Regions from separate parts of the Streptomyces sp. NPDC043685 genome, predicted to be linked through region 2. Evidence: riboswitches for the same ligand, from Rfam matches in the RefSeq annotation. Region 2 holds a riboswitch; the other holds the start of a gene.
What was found. Region 2 has a riboswitch for S-adenosylmethionine ahead of thrC (threonine synthase). Riboswitches for the same ligand answer to the same signal wherever they lie in the genome.
Positions count from the first base shown of each region.

Region 1: linked by a shared signal. The riboswitch ahead of AC0665_RS27485 (aminotransferase class V-fold PLP-dependent enzyme) and the one ahead of thrC (threonine synthase) in region 2 are both predicted to bind S-adenosylmethionine.

Region 1 covers NZ_JBWKCH010000008.1:449,401-452,799, reverse strand. The annotation lists gene trpD (anthranilate phosphoribosyltransferase) at 1-1,042, shown strand, start outside; SAM riboswitch class IV at 1,118-1,234, shown strand; gene AC0665_RS27485 (aminotransferase class V-fold PLP-dependent enzyme) at 1,415-2,782, shown strand; gene AC0665_RS27480 (Lrp/AsnC ligand binding domain-containing protein) at 2,830-3,111, opposite strand; gene AC0665_RS27475 (rhomboid family intramembrane serine protease) at 3,108-3,399, opposite strand, start outside.
Region 2 covers NZ_JBWKCH010000009.1:154,472-157,870, forward strand. The annotation lists gene AC0665_RS28390 (alpha,alpha-trehalose-phosphate synthase (UDP-forming)) at 1-631, opposite strand, end outside; gene AC0665_RS28395 (glucosyl-3-phosphoglycerate synthase) at 704-1,648, opposite strand; SAM riboswitch class I at 1,804-1,959, shown strand; gene thrC (threonine synthase) at 1,975-3,261, shown strand; gene AC0665_RS28405 (MoaD/ThiS family protein) at 3,363-3,399, shown strand, end outside.

The sequences.
Region 1 (3,399 bases), on a different contig from region 2:
AGGCGACACCGCGGCGGGCCGCTCCTGGCCCCTGCTGCTGAACGGCCTGCTGGACGGCAGGCACCTGAGCGCGGACGACACCGCCTGGGCGATGGACCGGATCATGCGCGGCGAGGCGACCGAGGCGCAGATCGCCGGGTTCGTCGTCGCCCTGCGCGCCAAGGGCGAGACCGTCGAGGAGATCAACGGCCTGGTCCGCACGATGTACGAGCACGCCAACGTGATCGAGGTGCCCGGGGCGACGGTCGACATCGTCGGCACCGGCGGTGACGGCGCGAAGACGGTCAACATCTCCACGATGTCCTCGATCGTCGTCGCGGGCACCGGCGCGAAGGTCGTCAAGCACGGCAACCGGGCCGCGTCCTCGGCGTCCGGGGCCTCCGACGTGCTGGAGAAGCTCGGGGTCAACCTGGAACTGCCGCTGCACCGGGTCGCGGAGGTCGCCGAGGAGGCCGGCATCACGTTCTGCTTCGCGGTGAAGTTCCACCCGGCGCTGCGGCACGCGGGCGCGGCACGCGGCCAGTTGGGCATCCGCACGGTGTTCAACGCCCTCGGCCCGCTGACCAACCCGGCCCGGGTCCGCGCCCAGGCCGTCGGTGTGGCGGATCCCCGCATGGCGCCGATCGTCGCGGGCGTCTTCGCCGAGCGCGGCAACTCGTCCCTGGTCTTCCGGGGTGACGACGGCCTCGACGAGCTCACCACCACGGCCACGTCCCGGGTGTGGATCGTGCGCGGGGGCAAGGTGACCGAGGAGGCCTTCGACCCGCGTGACGTGGGCCTCGACCTGGTCCCCGTGGAGGCCCTGCGCGGCGCGGACGCCTCCTACAACGCGGAGGTCGCGCGGCGGCTGCTGGACGGGGAGACCGGGCCGGTGCGGGACGCGGTGGTGCTGAACTCGGCGGCGGCGCTGGTGGCCCTGGAGCCCACACAGGCCCCGCTGGCCGAGCAGATCCGCGCCGGGATGGTGAAGGCGGCCGAGTCGATCGACTCGGGCGCGGCGAAGCGCACCCTGGAGCGCTGGGTGGCCGCGAGCAACAAGTAGCGGATTTCCGTACGGCGTCCCGCGATCCGGACTCGGGTTGCGGGACGCCGATCTCTTCGCGTACGTTCCTGAGCAGGTCATGAGTGACAGTCATGAGGCCCCGGCCGACTGTCCGGCAACCCTCCGTCCGTGGCGGGGTGCCCCGGGTGAAGACCAGGCCGCAGGCAGCGAGGTCTGCGGCAAGCGCGGACCCCTCGCACGCTTTTGAGAAGTGTGGGACCAGGGGTCCTGGTCGTCGAGGAGTTCTCCCGTGAATCAGCGAATGCGATAGGGCCGCAGAGCCCCGCCTCCGCATCCCTCTTTCCTTCATCCCCCGCTGGTAGCCGTACCGGCTCGCGGGCGGATTCCACCTGCCTTCACGGGAGTTCACCCATGTCCGTCTCCACCGTTGCCGCCGCCCCGTCCGTCTGTGCCCCGCTGCCCGTTCTGGGCCGGGACGTCACCGTGCCGCTCGTGACCGGCGGCGAGGTCACCTACGCCGCCCTCGACTACGCCGCCAGCGCCCCGGCGCTCCAGCGGGTCTGGGACGACGTCGCCGCCTACGCGCCGTACTACGGCAGCGTGCACCGCGGCGCGGGGTACCTCTCGCAGCTGTCGACCGACCTGTTCGAGAACGCCCGCCGGACCGTCGCGGAGTTCCTGGACTGCCGGGAAGACGACCAGGTGGTCTTCACCCGCTCCACCACCGACTCGCTCAACCTCCTCGCCGCCGCGCTCCCCGCCGACTGCCAGGTCTTCGTCTTCGAGACCGAGCACCACGCCTCCCTGCTGCCCTGGCGCGACGCCCGCGTCACCTTCCTCGACGCGCCGCGCAGCCCCGGTGCGGCCGTCGAGAGCCTGGAACGCGCCCTGGCTGGCCGGGACCCCCACGGGCCGGCCCTGGTCTGCGTCACCGGCGCCTCCAACGTCACCGGCGAGCTGTGGCCGGTGCGGGAACTCGCCGCGGCCGCGCACGCCCACGGTGCGCGGATCGTGCTGGACGCCGCCCAGCTGGCCCCCCACCACCCGGTGTCCGTCGCCGGCCTGGACGTCGACTGGGTCGCCTTCTCCGGGCACAAGCTGTACGCGCCCTTCGGCTCGGGCGTGCTGGCCGGGCGGTCCGACTGGCTGCGCACGGCCGAGCCGTACCTCGCGGGCGGCGGCGCCAGCCGCAAGGTCACCCGGCGCGAGGACGGGGGAGTGGACGTGGAGTGGCACGACAGCGCCGCCCGCCACGAGGCCGGTTCGCCCAACGTCATCGGCGCCTACGCCCTCGCCTCGGCCTGCAAGGCGCTGACCGAGGCCGGCTTCGACACCCTGGTGGCCCGTGAGCAGCACCTGGTCCGCGCGGTCCGGGAGGGTCTCGCCGACGTGCCCCAGGTGCGGTTCCTGTCCCTCTTCGGGGACGACGCGCCGCGGGTCGGGGTGCTCTCCTTCGTCGTCGAGGGCTGGAACAGCTCCCACTTCGCCGCCGCCCTGTCCGCGGAGTACGGCATCGGCGTGCGCGACGGGCTGTTCTGCGCCCACCCGCTGGTGCGCACGCTGCTCGGCGGCGACCCGCAGTCGCAGGGGGAGTGCGGGTCGCCGGAGGCCGCGCCCGGGGAGAAGTCGCTGAACGCCATCCGGGTCAGCTTCGGCGCGGGCACGCCGGACGAGCACGTGGAGCGGTTCGTGCGGGCGGTCAGGGAGCTGGTGGCGGACGGGGCGAAGTGGACCTACCGCACCGAGGACGGCCGCTGCGTGCCGGACACCTCCGCCTGAGCCGGCAGACGGCCGCCCTGGACGATCAACCGCGGCAGGGCGGCCTCTCAGTTGTCCAGGCCGATCGAGAACGCCGCTTCCAGGTCGTGCTGGGAGTACGTGCGGAACGCCACGTGCGTGTCCGTCCCCTCCACCCCGCTGATCTTGCTGATCCGGCCCGGGATGACCTCCGCCAGGTCCTCGTGCTCCTTGACCCGGACCATCGCGATCAGGTCGTAGGTGCCCGTGACGGAGAAGACCTCGCTGACGCTGTCCAGCGCCGCGATCGACTCGGCGATCTCGGGGATCCGGTCCACGCTGGTCTTGATGAGGACGATCGCGGTGATCACGGCTGGTTCTCTCCCTCGGGGGCCGGAGCAGGGGCGGCCTTCACTCTAGTGGGGCCGGTCGGGCGGCCGTAGCGGACCGACGCGTAGCCGAAGCCCAGACCGAATCCGATCAGGTGGGCGAGGTAGGCCACCCCCGGCCCGTCCGAGGCCCGCCCCGCCGCCAGCCACTGCAGCGCCGCCCAGAACGGCAGCACGACCCAGGCCGGGAAGCGCACCGGCAGGAAGAAGAGGAACGGCAGGAGACTGGTGACCCGGGCGCGCGGGAACAGGTACAGGAACGCACCGAGG
Region 2 (3,399 bases):
CCCAGCGCTCGGTGAGGAAGCCCAGCCGGTCCGCGCCCAGCATGCCGCGCAGCACCTGCCCGGCCACGTCGTCCGGCAGCATCCGGAAGTATTCCGGCGGCGCCCACGGCGTGTGCGAGAAGTGCCCGATGCGCAGGTCCGGCCGCAGCTCGCGGAGCATGCCCGGCACCAGCGTCAGGTGGTAGTCCTGCACCACGACCGCCGCGCCCCGCGCCGCCTCCTCGGCCAGCGCCTCGGCGAAGGCCCGGTTGTACGTCTCGTAGGACGCCCACTGCCGCCGGAACTCCGCGTCGAAGACCGGCTCCAGGGGCGTCTGGTAGAGCATGTGGTGCACGAACCACAGGACCGAGTTGGCGATGCCGTTGTACGCGTCGGCGTGCACGTCGGCCGGGATGTCCAGCATCCGCACGCCGTCCTCTCCGACCCCGCGCCGCACCGCCTCGCGGTCGCCGTCGGACAACGCCGAGCACACCCACAGCGCGTCCGCGTCCGAGCCGATCGCGGAGAGCCCGGAGACCAGTCCGCCGCCGCCCCGTTTGGCGTCCAGCGAGCCGTCCTCACCCACCGTGTACGAGACGGGACCCCGGTTGGAGGCCACCAGCACCTGCGCAGCACCGTACGTTGAAGCCATAGACCTCAACCTAGCCCGGCCCGGAAACGCTCAAACGTACGGATCTTCCGGGCCCGGCCGAAAACGGCCCGGTCAGGCCGCCCTGCGCGCCCGGTACTCGGCGATCTCCGCCATGGGCGGACGCTCCTCGGTGTCCACGGAGTAGGTGCGCGGCGCGAAGCCGTCCCGGCTCCGCTCGAACTGCGTCAGGGACGGCCGGATCAGATGCCCGCGGGCCAGTCGCAGCTGGGCCGTGCGGTAGATCGCGGCGGCCATCCGGCCCAGCGCCTGCCCGTCCTGGTGCCGGTGCTTGCGCACCCCCACGTCCACCTGGGCGAGGGCGTCCAGGCCCGCCAGGTGCAGGGCGTCGACCAGCATGCCCAGCTCCACGCCGTAGCCGACGGGGAAGGGCAGCTGCTCCAGCAGGGAGCGGCGGGCCGCGTACTCGCCGCCGAGCGGCTGCACGAAGCCGGCCAGCTGCGGCCAGTGCATGTTGAGCAGCGGGCGCGCCATCAGCTCGGTGACCCGGCCGCCCTGCCCGGAGGCGCCGTCCAGCGGACGGTCGTACATGGCCTTCACCAGGGCCACGTCCGGCTCCGTGAGCAGCGGTCCGACGATCCCGGAGACGAAGTCGGACGAGAAGTCCCTCAGGTCCGCGTCGACGAAACAGACCACGTCCCCCCGGGTGACCAGCAGCGAGCGCCACAGCACCTCGCCCTTGCCGGGGACGGCGGGCAGGCGCGGGAGTATCGCGTCCCGGTGCACCACCCGCGCGCCCGCGGCGGCGGCCACCTCGGACGTGCGGTCGGTGGAGCCCGAGTCGACGACCACCAGTTCGTCGACGAGCGGGACCTGCCGCATCAGGTCGTGGCGGATGACGGCGACGATGTCACCGACGGTCGCCTCCTCGTTGAGCGCGGGCAGCACCACGCTGACCGTCTGGCCCGTGCGCTGCTTGGCGGCCAGGATCTGGTGGAGCGGACGATCGTTCGCGGACCAGGAACGGGTGCTCAGCCAGCGCTCGACTTCTTCCAGCACCGTGGCGGCTCCTCTGCGTGCTCTCGGCGGGACGGACAATGATCCATCTCGCGGTTCGGACGGCTATCTCAACTGTCCTGGTCGTCGGTTACAGTCTTGAACAACGCGGATGACCATCGCATGTCCGGGGTCACCCGCCGCCTACAACCACATACAGCTCATCCAGAGGGGCAGAGGGAAACGGCCCGATGAAGCCCCGGCAACCCTCCAGTCGGTACTCGTAGGTCACTGTCGACCGCGTCGCGAGGCTCCCGGCTAGGGAAGGTGCCAAATCCGTCTCACGGCGAAACGCGTCGTGAGGAAGATGAGGAAGGGCCTCGCCTCACATGGCTGTGCAGACTGTTGCAAGCACCACTGACTCCACCGTAGACCTCGGTCCCGCCGCCGCGCTGAGCTGCCGCGAGTGCGGTCACCGCGTGCCCCTCGGCCCGGTCTTCGCCTGCGAGGAGTGTTTCGGCCCGCTGGAGATCGCCTACGACTTCTCGGCCTACGACACCGAAGAGCTCCGCAAGCGCATCGAAGCGGGTCCCGCGAACATCTGGCGCTACGCCCCGCTGCTGCCGGTCCCGGCCGACGTGGCGGACAAGCCGAACATCAACCCGGGCTGGACCAAGCTCGTCAAGGCCGACAACCTCGCCCGCGCGCTGGGCGTCGACGCCGGCAAGCTCTTCGTCAAGGACGACTCCGGCAACCCGACGCACTCCTTCAAGGACCGGGTCGTAGCCCAGGCCCTGGAGGCCGCCCGCGCCTTCGGCTTCACCACCCTCTCCTGCTCCTCGACGGGCAACCTCGCCGGTGCGGTGGGCGCCGCCGCGGCCCGCGCCGGCTTCCGCTCCTGCGTGTTCATCCCGCACGACCTGGAGCAGGGCAAGGTCGTCATGGCGGCGGTCTACGGCGGCGAGCTCGTCGGCATCGAGGGCAATTACGACGACGTGAACCGCTTCTGCTCCGAGCTGATCGGCGACCCGGCCGGCGAGGGCTGGGGCTTCGTCAACGTCAACCTCCGGCCGTACTACGCCGAGGGCTCCAAGACGCTGGCGTACGAGATCTGCGAGCAGCTCGGCTGGCGGCTGCCGGACCAGCTCGTGGTGCCGATCGCCTCCGGCTCGCAGCTGACGAAGATCGACAAGGGGCTCCAGGAGCTGATCAAGCTCGGTCTGGTCGAGGACAAGCCGTACAAGATCTTCGGCGCGCAGGCGCTCGGCTGTTCGCCGGTGTCCACGGCGTTCAAGGCCGGGCACGACGTGGTGCGCCCGCAGAAGCCGGACACCATCGCCAAGTCCCTGGCCATCGGCAACCCGGCGGACGGGCCCTACGTGCTGGACATCGCGCGGCGGACCGGTGGTGCGGTGGAGGACGTGGACGACGAGCAGGTCGTCGAGGCGATCAAGCTGCTCGCGCGGACCGAGGGGATCTTCGCGGAGACCGCCGGTGGTGTGACGGTGGGTGTCGCCAAGAAGCTGATCGAGAGCGGGCTGCTGGATCCGTCGAAGACGACGGTGGTGCTCAACACCGGGGACGGTCTCAAGACGCTGGACGCGGTGGCGGGGACGGGGCTGACCGCGACCATTCGTCCCAGCCTGGAGTCGTTCCGGGAAGCGGGCCTCGTCTGACCGTCGTTCGCTGCGGGCCGGTGGGGGCCGGTCGCGCAGTTCCCCGCGCCCCCGAGGGCGCGCCCCAGCCGTAGCTCACAAAGAACCGGAGGACATGTCCGATGAGCGTCACCGTTCGGATCCCCACCATCCTGCGTA